Regions from separate parts of the Planococcus sp. 11815 genome, predicted to be linked through region 2. Evidence: predicted binding sites of a transcription regulator. Region 2 holds the regulator's gene; each other region holds the start of a gene.
The links. The regulator Rex, encoded in region 2, represses fermentation and respiration genes when NADH is low (regulators of the CRP and FNR family bind a similar motif). The targets are predictions, from matches to a motif close to TTGTGAAATATTTCACAA.

Region 1 (5,190 bases), 700 kb from region 2:
GCGGTCGTACGCTTCAATGGAGCCGAATGAGCGGTTATCGATGACGTGCACCAAGTAAAGTTCTGCATTGTTCCGGGAAGCTGCAGCAGCAGCTTTTTTGAAAGCCCATTCCGCTTCCTTGGAACCATCCACTGCCACCATAATTCGGGAATATTTCAAAGTCATTGTTCATACCTCCTTCTATACTGCTACCTTTCGATACATCATCCGGGACTTCCTGCTTTTTTCAGAAAATTTCCTGCGAGCCGCGACTGAATTGTGAAAACGCATCCAAATTTCGTAAAATCTGTGGTACGCTTGAGAAAAGCATGAGCAAGAGAGAGGAGGGAGAACCCTTTGGAATCAGGAATCGACAAGTTGACACCAGAGCTCGAAAAGTTATTGACGATCAGCCATCAAGTGAAAGAATACCAAAAAGGCGATTATCTTTTCCGCGAAGGGGAGGCGGTAAAAGGCCTTTATATTCTCCGTTCCGGAAAAGTGCAGATCGGGAAAGTAACACCGGACGGCCGTGAACTGGCATTGAAGATTTGCGGCACTGGCCAGATGGTCGGCGAGATCACTGTGTTCGCAGAAGGCGCCACGTATTTGCTGGACGCCCGTGCGCTGACCAAGACCGCTTGTTTGAAAATTCCCGTAGAAGAGTTGGAACAATCGCTTGAAAAAGACCCTACGCTTGCGATGGCGTTCATGAAATGGATGGGTATCGACCAGCAGAAAACGCAGACCCGCTTCCGGGATTTGATGCTTCATGGCAAAAAAGGAGCTTTGTATTCGACTTTGATCCGCCTTGGCAACAGCTACGGTGTAGAAGCAGAAGGCGGCTTATTGATCGATGTCGTGCTGACGAACCAGGAGTTGGCGAATTTCTGCGGCATGAGCCGAGAAATGGTCAACCGGATGCTCAGCGACTTGCGCAAACAAGGAACCGTCGGCATGAAAGACGGCAAAATCGTTCTATACAACATCCCCAAACTGAAATTCGACATCAATTGCGAAGAATGCCCGATCTACCTCTGCAAAATCGACTGATTGCAAAGCCTGCCGTTACGGCAGGCTTTTTTGTGTGCTCTGGTAACATTGGCTTTTTCTCCTTAAGAGGGTAGTGCAAAGGAGTTATATAGCTGAATATATAAGAGCAATGAAAGGAAAAGCTTCCGCTTTTCGACTGCGTTGCAGGGAGCTGCTTGGGGCTCGCAGGATGCGAGTCATGCAGCTGATGCGACAGGACGTCGCGCTTTCAGCTGTCCGTGTATGGGGCGGGTGTTGAGCCAACGTGCCGCGAAGAGCGCGCCACGATTGTCTCGCCAGCCCGCGCGGTCCCACAGGCGTCAGCCCCCTTCCACTCCGTCTCTAGCTTTAGAGTGGAAGATCAGCTCTTCAGCTCCTTTAAAATGAAATGTAGAAATTCATATTATTCTTTAGCTTGCTTCAAACAGGTAGAAGAATGAAGGATCACATGTCTCTATCAACCAAACAAACCCATAAACTTAACTTACTCAATCAACGGCTTGTCAGACGCACCATCTCAGGAAGCGATTCCCACACTAGCCGGCAACTGCATATAGAAGCAGATGCGATTAAACAATCTACAGACAACGAAATCTCTCAGCTGCTGGCGCCTAGGGTGAGCCGACGCAGTAAGACAGGCGTTCTTTCTGGCTTACTGCTAAAGGCCAACCCAAAGCAAGGCAGCGAATATTACCAAGAAGAAAATAGAACAGGGAAACAATGCCACTCGCTAACCCTCGCTATCCTCAAACACGCCTAATCCAGGAAGCGATTTCCCCACTAGCCGGAAATTGCATATTGAAGCAAATCAGCTTAAACGCATCCGACTCAATGAAATCTCTCAGCCGCCGAGCGTAAAGGGGTGAGCCGACACAGTAAGACAAGTGTTCTTCTTGGCTTACAGTGAGAGGCCAACCCAAAGCATGGCGGCGATTACCAAGATGAAGCTTCAAGAGAATAGCGAAACAATGTCACATGCGAACCCCAGCTATCTCCGCCATTCATTCCAACAAATAGCAACTACCCAAAAGCCTGCCCATCCGCAGGCTTTCTTTTTTTGGCGAAAATATGGACAGCTAAAAATAAAAACGGCCAGGTGTGATTTATGTCACAGCTAAATCGAAACTTAGGTCCTATGCTAAAGGAAACAGCAAACAAGTGATGAGGTGGAAGCAATGGATAAGAAGCAATCGGACCATGATATGAATTTGAGGGGAACACTCGTCAGTGTGTTCTTCGTCGGCATCGTCATCGTTGCCATGTGGGTTGCCGTGTATTTGATGTATGTAGCGAGATAAAAAAAGGAGAGATTTATCATGCATTTCCATAAATATGAAAAGATTTGGCTCAGTTTTGGCATCGTCTCGCTCATCGTCTTTTTGAGCGTCGTCGGCGTCAGTGCGTTTTCGCAAAATCACACACCGTCCGGGGGGATGGACACCATCGACCCGGAGAAAGTGAACGAAACCGCGCCATTCGATAACCCAGGCGTGACGCAATTGGATGAAGATACATATCAAGTAGCGATCGTTGCACTGGCTTTCGGCTACAATGCACCGGACTTGCGGGTGCCGGCCGGCAAAGAAATCATTTTTAAAGTCACCAGCACGGATGTGGTGCACAGCTTTACGATCGACAACACGAAAGTCAATATGATGGTCGTTCCAGGACGGATTACGACCAAATCCTACACATTTGAAGAACCGGGCAAGTATTTGATTCTATGCAACGAATACTGTGGAACCGGGCACCATATGATGTCTACGGAAATTGAGGTGTACTGAAATGATTGCCCAATCAGAACGTAAAATCGCTTTATGGCACTTAGGTGTCGCTTATACCGCATTTTTGATCGGCACGCTCATGGGCGTATTGCAGGTATTTATCCGAAACGACGCACTTCAGCTCCCGGCTTGGCTTGATTATTACCAAATCCTTACTGCGCACGGCGTCTTGCTTGCACTTATTTATACGACCTTTTTCATTTTTGCCTTCTTTATCACCGGCATGAGCAAAAGCCTTGGCAGCTTCGGCCCGAAAGTCCGCTTGTTTTCATGGATCGGCCTGTGGGTGACCCTTCTCGGAACGGTCATGGCCACGGTGATGATCATCGCCGGGGAAGCTTCCGTGCTTTATACCTTTTATGCCCCGCTGAAAGCGAACGGTTTTTATTACGTCGGCCTGGCTTTGGTCATTGTCGGCACGTGGATTTCGAGTTTTGCATTGGTCGGCCATTATATGGTCTGGCGCCGCAACAATAAAGGGCAATTGAGTCCCTTGTTTGCCTTCATGACGATCACGACCATCGTGTTATGGATCATCGCCTGTCTCGGCGTTGTTGCGACCGTGTTGTTCCAATACATTCCGTGGGCGTTCGGTTGGACGGATACGATCAATGTGGAATTGAGCCGTTCGCTATTCTGGTATTTCGGCCACCCGCTTGTGTATTTCTGGCTGCTTCCGGCGTACATCGCCTGGTACACGATCGTGCCGAAACTGCTCGGCGTGAAAGTATTCAGTGATTCCTTGGCACGGCTTGCGTTCGTCTTGTTCATCCTGTTCTCGATTCCGGTCGGGTTCCACCATCAATTGACGGAGCCAGGCATCTCGAATTTCTGGAAGTTCCTGCAGGTGGTCTTGACCTTCATGGTCATCGTGCCATCGCTCATGACAGCATTCTCGATGTTTGCGACCTTTGAAATTTCAGGGCGCAAAAAAGGCGGCACCGGCCTCTTTGGCTGGTTTAAGAAACTGCCGTGGCGAGATGTCCGTTTCACTTCGATTTTCATCGCCATGGCGTTCTTCATTCCTGGCGGCGCTGGCGGGATCATCAATGCCAGTTTCCAATTGAATGAAGTCGTCCACAATACCTTATGGATTGTCGGGCATTTCCATATTACCGTCGGGACGCCTGTCGCGATGACGTTTATGGGATTGACCTTCTGGCTCATCCCGTACTTGACGGGTCGCCGTTTCACGAAGCGCATGCAGCGCCTCGGCTTTGTCCAGATCATCACTTGGTCGATCGGCATGCTGCTCATGTCGACCGCGCAGCACGTGTTGGGGTTGATGGGAGCGCCGCGCCGTACAGCGTACAGCGGCTATAACGATCATCCACAGGCCATGGAATGGTTTGAGGGCATCATCTCAAACCATGTGACGATGGCGATCGGCGGTACGATTTTGTTCCTGTCTGCCATGATCTTGATGTATATCGTCATCATGACGATGTTCGTTTCGCCAAAAGCGGACACGCCTGAACAGATGGTGGAATTTCCGCTGGCGGAAAGCGATATGTCCAATACGCCAAAATGGCTTGAGAACTGGTGGATTTGGATCGGTATTGCCGCTGCGTTGATCATCATTGCATACGCTATTCCACTGACCCACATGATCCAACATGCACCACCTGGCTCGAAAGGATTTATTACATGGTAGGAGTTGAGGACAATGTTCACGATGGTAATCGCATTAATGGCCATTTTTATCGTTTTCACCGCGATGCTCGTTGAGTTGTCGGTGACGGACGAAGACTAAAGAAGAGCTGTTCCGGTAAGGTGCCGGGACAGCTTTTTTCTATGCACAACCAGTTGGAAATTGTATTTGAGCAGCATCTTCTATAGTATTTTAAGGAGAAGAAAGAGGTGGATGTGATGGGGTGGATGGACTGGGTTTTCACCGCCGTGAGCGTTATCTGGCTGGTCGAATTCATCGTTTTTAAAAACCGTGAGACTGGGCAAGGCGACTCGGTCGAAAAAAGGACATTCTTCGGGATCCTATTGTCGCTGATTGCCACCATCGTGGTTGGTTTTTGGCTTCAGGAGCTGGCAGAAAATGAAATTGCATCGGTGCTCAAGCCGATCGGGCTCGTGTTGCTTATCATAGGCGTCTTTTTGCGATTTTGGGGAATCATTCATTTGAAATCACAATTTACGCGTCACGTGACGGTGAGGGAAGGCGATAGTATCGTCAGCAGCGGCCCTTACCGCAAGCTGCGCCACCCGCTTTATACCGGCTTGTTTTTGATCGGCATCGGCATGGCGCTGTTCTTTACGAGCCTAATCGCGGCGGTTGCCGGCGGCTTGTTGCTCGCTTTTGCACTCAATAAACGCATGCAGCACGAAGAAGCCTTGCTCGTCGAAAAGTTAGGACCCGAATACAAGGAATGGATGAAGCACC
Region 2 (5,190 bases):
ATGAGCTTGGCGAGTGCCACACGGGCTTTTTCACCGCCGGATAAAGTCGACACTGGCTTCAAGACATCGTCTCCAGTGAATAAGAAGCGTCCGAGGATGCCCCGGATGTCTTTTTCATTTACATGCGGGTAGTCGTCCCATAATTCGTTGAGGACGAGCTTATTGCCTTTTAAGTTTGCCTGTTCCTGGTCGTAATAGCCGAATTGGATGCCGGTGCCGTAATGGATGTCACCTGCAAGTGCCGGCAATTCTTTCATGATGGTCTTGAGCAGCGTCGATTTACCGACACCGTTCGGCCCGACAAGCGCGAGGCTGTCGGTGCGGTAGAGTTTCAACGTGATGTTGTTCGACACCGGCTGGTCGCCATAGCCGACAGACAAGGCTTGGACGTTCAACACGTCATTGCCGCTTTGCTTTTGGATGTCGAAACCGAAGCGCGCTGATTTTTCGTCGCCTTCTGGAGCTTCCATCCAGTCGGTCTTCTCGAGCACACGGCGCCTGCTTTGCGCCATTTTCGTCGTCGAAGCACGGACCAGGTTGCGGGCGACATAGTCTTCGAGTTTGGCTTTTTCGCTTTGTTCTTTCTCGTAATGTTTGCGGTCGAGTTCGTATTGTTTCGCTTTTTCGCTTAAATAACGGCTGTAGTTGCCGGTGTATTTACGGACCTTCTTGCGTGATACTTCGTAAACGAGCGTGACGACTTGGTCGAGGAAATAGCGGTCATGCGAGACGATTAGCAAAGCGCCCGGGTAATTCTTCAAATAATTTTCGAGCCAGCTCAAGGTTTCGATGTCCAAATGGTTGGTCGGCTCATCGAGAATCAACAGCTGAGGTTTGGCAAGAAGAAGCTTCGCAAGCATGAGGCGGGTTTTCTGGCCGCCTGACAGGGAAGTGATTTTCTTTTCATAGTCTTCAGCGTAGAACTTCATACCGTGCAAGACCGCGCGCGTATCGGCTTCGAACTGATACCCGCCGGCATCTTTGAAATGGGTCTGGAGGAGGTCATATTCTTGCATGACCTTGGCGTTGCGTTCTGCATCGTTGTAGACATCAGGATCGGCCATCGCCGCTTCGAGTTGACGCAGCTTCGCTTCCTGGTCCCGGAAATGGGCGAAGATCTTCATCATTTCCTGCCATACCGTGGCGTCTGAATTCAAGTCGGTTTGCTGTTCCAAATAGCCGATCGTTAAATCTTTCGGCATGATCAAATCGCCGCTGTCGTAAGACATTTCACCGGCGATGATTTTTAATAATGTGGATTTTCCGGCACCGTTTCGGCCGACGAGTGCGACCCGGTCACGGTGCTGGACTTCAAGTTTGGCGCCTGAGATGATTTCCTCGGCACCGAATGATTTATGGATTTGATTGACTTGCAATACGATCATTTAGGGTCACCTCTATTCTTCTTAAGTGTAGCTGATGGACGGGCGCTTCGCAATTACGCAAGCCTTTACATATCAAGGCCTGTCATGTAAGATTGATACGATTTGACAACAGTTCAGAAGGAAGCGATCCCATGCTTGACGAATCCCATAAAATCCCGCAAGCGACAACGAAGCGGCTGCCCTTGTATTACCGGTTTCTCCAGAATTTTGCCAATGCTGGACAAAAGCGCATTTCTTCGCAGGAGTTGAGCGAAGCGATGAAAATTGATTCGGCGACCATCCGCCGCGATTTTTCCCATCTTGGCGCACTTGGCAAAAAAGGCTATGGCTATGATGTGCAGGAGCTTTTGGCTTTTTTCCGCAAGACGCTAGACCAGGACGAAGCGACGAATGTCGCCTTGATCGGTGTCGGCAGCCTCGGCAGCGCATTTTTAAAATACAATTTCCACCGCAATCACAACACGAAAATCATCCTCGCCTTTGATACGAACAGCCCCCATGAAGGGAAGCAGATCAGCGGCATCGATACGTACCATCCAGATTTGATTGAAGAGAAGATTAAGCAGTACGGCGTCGAAGTAGTCATTTTGACAGTGCCATCGCGGTCGGCCCAGGAAGTGACGGACCGGCTCGCGCAGACAGACATTAAAGGCATACTCAATTTCACGCCGGTACGCATTTCCGTGCCTGAACATATCCGTGTCCAGACGATTGATTTATCGGTCGAACTGCAGACTTTGATCTATCAGATCAAGCATGATTAACATAAAACCTTCACATTTGAACGGCCATTGCAAATAGCCAAAAGGCCGTGTTTCATGTACACTAGAAGCATACTACAGGAGGTGTCTGATATGGCTCCAGGTCCACTAAGTTTAATCATCATCGGGATTGTCGCCTTGCTGATTTTCGGCCCGAAAAAATTGCCGGAACTAGGTAAAGCATTCGGTTCTTCCTTGCGCGAATTCAAAAACGCGACAAAAGGATTGGCTGATGACGATGAAGATGACAAGAAAGTCGAAACAGCGAAGAAAAACGATCTAGACAAGAAAGACGAGCACAAGTAACACGATAGGATGTTTGTCCGATGAACCAACAAAATGAAATGACGGTAGTTGAACATATAGGTGAACTCAGAAAACGGCTGACCTTGATAGTCGTTTTCTTTCTGTTCGCGCTCATTGCGGGATTCTTCCTCGCCGAGCCGCTGATCCGCTATTTGCAGTTCAGTGAAGAGGCGCGGAATCTGACGCTGAACGCGTTCAAGATTACCGATCCGATTAAGATATATATGCAAGTCATGATGATTTTGGCATTGATCATCACGTCGCCATTGATCATGTACCAATTTTGGGCATTCATCAGTCCCGGACTCTCTGACAGGGAGCGAAAAGTGACGCTTGGGTATATCCCATTTTCCTTGTCCTTGTTTATCGGCGGGATTGCGTTTTCCTATTTGGTGCTGTTCCCGTACGTCATCGGGTTCATGCTCAATATTTCGGAGAACCTGGATATCCAGGAGACGATTGGGATCAATGAGTATTTCCAGTTTTTGTTCCAAATTACTTTGCCGTTCGGCTTTATCTTCCAGCTGCCGGTGTTGATGCTGTTTTTGACGCGTCTCGGCATTTTGACGCCGATGATGATGACGAAGTACCGGAAGTATGCGTACTTGGCGCTGGTGACAATCGCCGCGTTCATTACGCCGCCGGATATTGTCTCGCATATGCTAGTCACTTTGCCGCTGATTTTGCTCTATGAATTCAGTGTGATCATTGCGCGCATCGGATATCGTAAGTTCCTGCGGGCAGAACAGCAGCAGGCAATTGAAGAACAGACAGGAGACCTTCCGCCGAAATGATGGCGGGAGGTTTTTTATTTGGAAAGAAAATGGGGTGGAGACAGGAGATTGCGCTCCTGGCGGATGCTTGGGGCCCGCAGGATGCGGGTCATGCAGTTGAAGCGACAGGACGTCGCGTTTTCAACTGCCCGGGGATAGGGCGGGTGTTGAGCCGATGTGACAAAGAAGCCCCTGCGACATACCTACAAGCAGATATGTCGCAAATGAATAAGCTCAGCTTCTCTTCACTTATTCATTCGCTATGTCCCACAGGGGTCAGCCCCTTTCGCTCCGTCGCTAATTTTAGAGTGGAACGGACATTTCATCACGCACTCAACACTTTAGTTACCTCCTAGCTAACTGATGCCAACTTCAATACTATCGTATCTTCTTATTTTTCTCTTATAGAGATTAAAAACCGCCGCTCCAACAAAGGAGTGGCGGTTTTTGGGTTATTGCAGATTTTCCATTTGTTTGATGAAGGTTTCGATTTTGTCCATATTGAGCTGGATGAGCATGACGTAGCCGTTCAGCAGGATGTGCGCGATAATCGGGGTGAGGATGCGCTTGGTCCGCTGATAGAGGGCTGCCAGGATCAGTCCGGTCGTGAAATAGAGCAAGAGATGCGTGAACTCGAGATGGACGAGTGCGAAGACGAGCGCCGAGATGGCTGTGGCGATCCAGAAGTTCATCGTTTGGTTCAAGGAGCCGAAGACGACTCTGCGGAAGACGAGTTCTTCGAGGATCGGGCCGAACAGAACGACTGCGATGATCGCGTACGGCACGACTTCAGCGATTCGGACGAGCGTCTGGGTATTGGCGGATCCCGGGTCGATGCCGATCGCCATTTCGATCATGGCGGCGATCGATTGCCCGATGATCAACAGCAGAAAGCCGAGGACGCCCCAGCCGATAGCAGCGGGAAGGCTCGATTTTTTGCCTTTCCAAATATTGAAGAAGTTGCGGTCGCGCAAGATGAGGATCATCGTGACCAAAAAGCCGATGCCCATCGTCAGGAAGATCAGCCATCCGGATGTGGAAGCGCGGGCCGTGGCATCGTCAAGCCCTTGGTCGCGGAAATAGCCGAGCGTCGGGCCGATAAAGAGTATTGGCATGAGCTGAACGGCTACGAAGACGAGCAGGACCAGGAGCGGCGTACGCATATTTTTGCGCTTATACCCTTTCGCTTTCGAGGGAGAGGCGGTTTTATCGGTTGAGGTCATGTAGTCAAATTCCTTTCTTTTCACGTGCTCCTTTTATTGTAGGGCTTAACGGAAAAAGGCGCAAAGAATTCAAAACGCTCTAGGGTTTCTGCTTGCAATTAACTGAAGATTTTATTAAACTTATCTATGGGTTAGCACTCAAGACTAGAGAGTGCTAAACGATTAGAAGCTATTTAATTTGAGGAGGGTGTTTCAATTGTTAAGACCATTAGGAGATCGTGTCATCATTGAGCTCGTCGAAGTGGAAGAAAAGACATCTAGCGGAATCGTCTTGCCAGGAACGGCGCAGGAAAAGCCGCAGGAAGGCAAAGTGATTGCGGTAGGGAATGGACTTATCCGTGAAAACGGACAGCGCACAGAGCTGGACGTAACTGAAGGAGACCGCGTCGTCTTTTCGAAATATGCGGGCACAGAATTGAAATACGAAGGCAAAGAATACTTGATCTTACGTGAAAACGACATCCTTGCGATTGTCGGCTAAATAAGCATAAATTCTATTTAATAGGAGGAACCGAATCATGGCAAAAGATATTAAGTTCAGTGAAGATGCACGCAGCTTGATGCTGCAAGGTGTAGATAAATTAGCGGACGCAGTCAAAGTAACGCTTGGGCCAAAAGGGCGCAATGTCGTGCTTGAGAAGAAATTCGGCACGCCGCTTATTACAAACGATGGCGTAACGATCGCCAAAGAAATCGAGCTTGAAAACGCGTTTGAAAACATGGGCGCGAAACTTGTGGCGGA
Region 3 (5,190 bases), 1.1 Mb from region 2:
ATTCACCTTTCGTCAGTGTACCGGTTTTATCGAATACCACCGCATTCAGATTCCGCGCTCCTTCAAAGTCCACACGATTCCGGATCAAAAGACCCTGTTTTGCAGAAATGGAAGTGGAAACGGCAACGACCAGTGGCGCTGCCAATCCTAAAGCATGTGGACACGTAATGACCATCACAGTGACCATTCGTTCAATGGCGACATCAAACGAGTAGCCCAGCGCCAGCCAAATAGACAGCGTGACAAACCCGGCAACCAAAGCCAGATAAAATAACCATTTGGCTGCGCGATTCGTTAAGTCCTGTGTCCGGGACTTGGATTCCTGTGCTTCTTTGACCATCGTGATGACTTGGGACAAGTACGATTCTTCGCCTGTTTTCTCCACTTCAATGGTCAACGAACCTTCTTTGTTTACCGATCCGCCGATTACAGCATCGCCTTCCAGCTTATCGATCGGAATAGATTCCCCTGTCAGCATCGATTCATCGATTGTCGATTTTCCTTCCACAATCAATCCATCAACCGGAACTTTTTCACCCGGTTTGACCAATACCCGGTCTCTATTCCGGATTTCGGATAAGGGAATATCCTGAACTTGATCATGCTCATCCAATTTATGCGCTTCGCTTGGCATTAACTTCACCAGCTGTTCGAGAGCATTTGAAGCCCCCATGATGGAACGCATTTCAATCCAATGGCCGAGCAGCATAATGACAACCAATGTGGCGAGTTCCCAATAAAGCTGGTTGCCGTCCCATCCGAAAACCACTAATGTGCTGTAGCCATACGCAATGGTGATGGCCAGCGCAATTAAGGTCATCATTCCGGGATTTTTTTCTTTTGATTCGCTGATTCCACCAGTTAAAAATGGCCATCCGCCATAAAAGAAGACGACAGTCGATAAGGCGAATAAGATATACATATCATTATCGAAGCGCCAATCAACTCCCATGAAATGCTGGATCATCGGCGATAATGCCAGGATAGGGATAGTAAGAAGCAGGGAAACAAAGAAACGTTTCTTGAAATCCTCCACCATATCGCCGTGTCCGTGATGCCCATGATGTTCATGATGTTCATGTTCTGGATGCGTCTGTTCTTCCTGTATCGTAGTCTCGTCCTGATGCTGTTCTGACTGATGACCGTTCTGACCAGTTGAGTGCAAATGTTCATGGTGATTGTGATGGTTTCCCTCATGTTTTGCCAGTGTAACCTACTCCCTTAAAAAGAATTGCTTAAAGCATTCTCAAGTTTTCCCTATACACTTGTCGTTCATTTTATCTGTGGCAATCGAACAGCCCATCTCGAGACATGTGACTAGGTGTTTTGCACATGCAAAACCATCTCCGATTTCAGTGCTTATTTCGAGTGCATCCTTTCGAAGGGTTTTTATATTATCCTATTACTTCAGGCAGTTTAATCTTTAATGAACTATTTTCAGTTATTTTCGTCCGTCCCACTTACTTCGACAGATATAATAAGAGTCAGAATCGCGGTAATGATAAGAACAAGAGACATAACCAACAACATAAGAATCTCCTCCAAAATGATTTATCGTCTTACTTAATTTTGAAATCCTTTCACATTACACATAATTACCATCAAATATCGTACCGATTACTAGATGAGCAGCAAAGCATCCAGATCCAAAACACGGATTCGGCGCTGATCTTCCTGCTCGATCCATCCCTCGTCTTCGAACTTGGCAAGTTTTCGGCTGATGGTTTCGGGAGTCGTTCCAAGAAAAGATGCAAGATCTTTTCTGGACATCGGCAAATGGTACTCCGTTGATTTGTTCTCTTCCACCTGCTGAGCCAGATAAAGCCCAATCCGTGTTTCCACGTCTTCTGTCGCAAAGCTGGTCATCTGGCTTTCCGCCTGGCCAAGCCGGTTGGAAAATTCACTTAGGATTTTCAATGAAATATTTGGATACCGCTGCAGAAATTCCTGAAGATCGCCGCGCTGGATGCTGCAAATGTCGGTCTTTTCCATCGCTTCCGCATAACCATCATGAATCGATTCCTTAAACAAGGCGAGTTCACCCGTGAAATCGCCCGGCTGCAGAATCCGGATCAATTGCTCTTTGCCGTTTTCCGACAGGCGGTAAACTTTCACTTTCCCTTGATGGACGATATACAGGGAATCCGAGGCATCGCCGGCACTGTGCAGCAGCTCCCCTTTCTTCAAGGAGATGGAACGCGTCGTTTTGGCGACTTCCTCCATTTCTTCGTTTTGAAGATGATTAAAGATCGGAACGATGGAAACACATAATTGATGTGCTCCCTTGTTTCCTTTTGTATGCCGGCATGCTTCCTGATACTTCATACTTTCCCTCCTAGTTAGGCAACTTTCCTTGAATACACAGAATAACCCAGTTTCACAATCAGTTCTTCGATCTGCTGATCCGAAATTTGCGCTTCATCAAACTCGACTCTTACTTTTCCGGAATGGAACAGAACTTTGCCATCCTTTACACCAGCCTGTCTCCCCAAAGCATTCTCGATTTTTTTGATGCAGGACGGACAACTGAATGGCTCCATTTGAAATACCGCTTTTCTCATATTGCTCTCCTCCTTATATTCATCTTCATTATAAGGGGTGCCTGTTTCTTTAACCTTGATGGCCGTCAAGGATGATAGTAGTTTAAAGAAATTAACCCTTAAAAGGATTAAAAAATAAAATTTAGTGAATAATACAAAAGAGGTATAGTCTAATTAGACTAAAAACTTATACGATATGCAAGCATACCCAAATCATCTATTCGTAAAAGTGAATGAGAAATGTTCCATATTGGTTTTGCATTGACAGGCATCAAGCAATCCAATTTTTTATTCGCGTATACTGTCTTAACAGATTTATTTTCAATATTCCTGCAATTCCATTCTATTGGTATTTTGCGGCATTATCCAATTTTGAGTTTTACTCGAAAAATTTAAGTTGGTTTCATTCCTTAATGAAGCAACTTGAATAGAACTGAAGCTGCTCTCTGCTTCATCCGGAAAAGAAAGGAGGAAATCAAAATGAAGGAAGCTTCCAAAAAGAAAGACCGCGAAGACGCTCAGGAAACTTCATTGCGAGGCACTTTTACTTCCGTTCTGATCATCGCGGTATTCATGCTTGTGTCCTGGTTCAGCGTTTTCTTTTTATTCCTGGAGCGCAACTGAAACGGGGCAACTATTATAGAAATTTGAGAGGAGATTCGACGTATGCATATCCATCGTTATGAAAAACTCTGGCTGATTATCGGTTCACTCATTTTAGCCGTTTTCCTCGGGATTTTAGCATTTCAAACTTTTTTCCTGGAAATGGGGCCGCCGAGCCATGCGGAAATGATCGATCCGCAAACGGTCCGCGAGTCTGAGATTTTTGCGGACACTGAGCTGAAGGAAATCGGCGATAACGAATACGAAATTGCCATTATCGCGGAAATGTTTGCGTTCCAGCCGGGTGATTTGGAAATTCCGGCAGGCGCGACAGTCCATTTCACTTTGGCATCACCTGACGTCACCCACGGCTTTAAAATTACAGACACGAACGTCAATGTCATGGTCGTTCCCGGTCATATTTCGAAAGTCAGCCATACATTCGACGAGCCAGGGGAATACCTGATCCTATGCAATGAATATTGCGGCCTCGGGCACGAGTTCATGGCGAACACCATCACCGTCAAATAAAGAAGAAAGAAGGGGAAGAAATGGCTCACATCAATGAAACACCGATTCTGCATAAAGGGACGGCCGTTAACGACGATGCCGCTGCCGGCATTACGGGACGGGATATCCGACTATCGGCCGCGAATTTATTCATCGCATTTATTGCATTATTAATCGGCGGATTTGCCGGTCTATTGCAGGGCCTGGTCCGCAGCGGTTTTTTTGAACTCCCTTCGTGGATCAGTTATTATGCACTGCTGACTGCCCACGGCGTCATGTTCATCCTGGTATTAAGTTCTTTTTTCAGCATCGGCTACCTGTATGCCGGAACTTCACGGGTGCTTGGCGGACTGGCCAATAAAACCATCGCTTTCGGATGGGCAGGCTTTGCTCTCATGACAACCGGCACGCTGATCGCTGCGTTTCTTATTGTTACCGGAAACGCCAATGTGCTTTATACGTTTTACACTCCGATGCAGGCGCATCCCTGGTTTTATATCGGGCTTGCGCTTATTGTCGTCGGCATCCTGTTAAATTGCATCGGCATGTTCATCACCTATCAGAGCTGGCGCAAACGAAATCCCGGAAAACTAACGCCGCTTTTCGCCTTTTTCGCAAATGCCGTTTTCGTCCTTTGGGTTTTCGCTTCCCTGTTCATCGCTGTTTTTGTCATAGCGATGGTCATTCCGTGGGCATTCGGATGGGTTGCAACCATTGATCCGATGATGGGCCGCACCTTATTTTGGGCTTTCGGCCATACGCTCGTGAATATTTGGATGCTGACATCCATTTCAGCCTGGTATGTGGCGATGCCAAAAATCATCGGCGGAAAAGTATTCAGTGATTCACTGGCGCGTGTCGCTGTGGTCATTCTTGTGGTGGCCAATGTACCCGGCGGCTTCCACCACCAGATCCTTGATCCGGGCTTGTCCGTCAATGTGAAATTTCTGCACGTGATTCAAACATTCATGATCATTTTCCCTTCCCTCATGACCGCCTTTGCGATGCTCGCCACTATGGAACGGACCGGAAGAGCAAAAGGCGTTACGAGTTTGCTCGGCTGGTGGAAAACGCTGCCTTGGTCTGATGCCCGTTTCTTCGCATTGATTGTCGCCATGTTTGCCTATATCCCAGCGGGGCTCGGCGGAATTATCAACGCCAGCAACCAAATTAACCAGGTTGTCCATAATTCCATCTGGGTCACCGGCCATTTGCATTTAACCGTTGGCACTACGGTCATCCTGACATTTTTTGGGATTTCCTATTGGCTGATCCCTTATTTGTCCGGCAGAAAAATGACGCCGACAATCAACCGGCTGGCCGTTGCCCAAACGGTCATTTGGGCGAGCGGCATGCTGCTCATGTCGGGTGCCATGCATATTAACGGGCTGCTCGGAAGCCCCCGCCGGACGGCCAATACGTCCTACAATGGCCACAGCGCCGCTGCGGACTGGGCGATGTACGAAATGTTGATGGCGATGGGCGGAGTGATCCTGGTCGTCGGCATCATTCTGCTGGTTTATATCTGGGCACAGCT

Region 1: a site for Rex is predicted at 2,108-2,125, ahead of M1Q06_RS16035 (cytochrome C oxidase subunit II). Genes of this name have one in related genera too.
Region 3: a site for Rex is predicted at 2,774-2,791, ahead of M1Q06_RS08320 (cytochrome c oxidase subunit 2A). Genes of this name have one in related genera too.

What each region holds. Positions count from the first base shown of each region.
Region 1 covers NZ_CP096991.1:3,190,753-3,195,942, reverse strand. The annotation lists gene M1Q06_RS16050 (universal stress protein) at 1-165, opposite strand, end outside; gene M1Q06_RS16045 (Crp/Fnr family transcriptional regulator) at 337-1,032, shown strand; gene M1Q06_RS16040 (hypothetical protein) at 1,448-1,771, shown strand; gene M1Q06_RS16035 (cytochrome C oxidase subunit II) at 2,187-2,309, shown strand; gene M1Q06_RS16030 (cytochrome c oxidase subunit II) at 2,328-2,795, shown strand; gene M1Q06_RS16025 (b(o/a)3-type cytochrome-c oxidase subunit 1) at 2,797-4,449, shown strand; gene M1Q06_RS16020 (methyltransferase family protein) at 4,665-5,190, shown strand, end outside.
Region 2 covers NZ_CP096991.1:569,102-574,291, forward strand. The annotation lists gene M1Q06_RS03030 (ABC-F family ATP-binding cassette domain-containing protein) at 1-1,385, opposite strand, end outside; gene M1Q06_RS03035 (redox-sensing transcriptional repressor Rex) at 1,517-2,149, shown strand; gene M1Q06_RS03040 (twin-arginine translocase TatA/TatE family subunit) at 2,240-2,452, shown strand; gene tatC (twin-arginine translocase subunit TatC) at 2,473-3,246, shown strand; gene M1Q06_RS03050 (lysostaphin resistance A-like protein) at 3,678-4,448, opposite strand; gene groES (co-chaperone GroES) at 4,645-4,929, shown strand; gene groL (chaperonin GroEL) at 4,967-5,190, shown strand, end outside.
Region 3 covers NZ_CP096991.1:1,627,947-1,633,136, reverse strand. The annotation lists gene M1Q06_RS08335 (heavy metal translocating P-type ATPase) at 1-967, opposite strand, end outside; gene M1Q06_RS08330 (Crp/Fnr family transcriptional regulator) at 1,621-2,325, opposite strand; gene M1Q06_RS08325 (heavy-metal-associated domain-containing protein) at 2,340-2,561, opposite strand; gene M1Q06_RS08320 (cytochrome c oxidase subunit 2A) at 3,021-3,164, shown strand; gene M1Q06_RS08315 (cytochrome c oxidase subunit II) at 3,207-3,674, shown strand; gene M1Q06_RS08310 (cbb3-type cytochrome c oxidase subunit I) at 3,695-5,190, shown strand, end outside.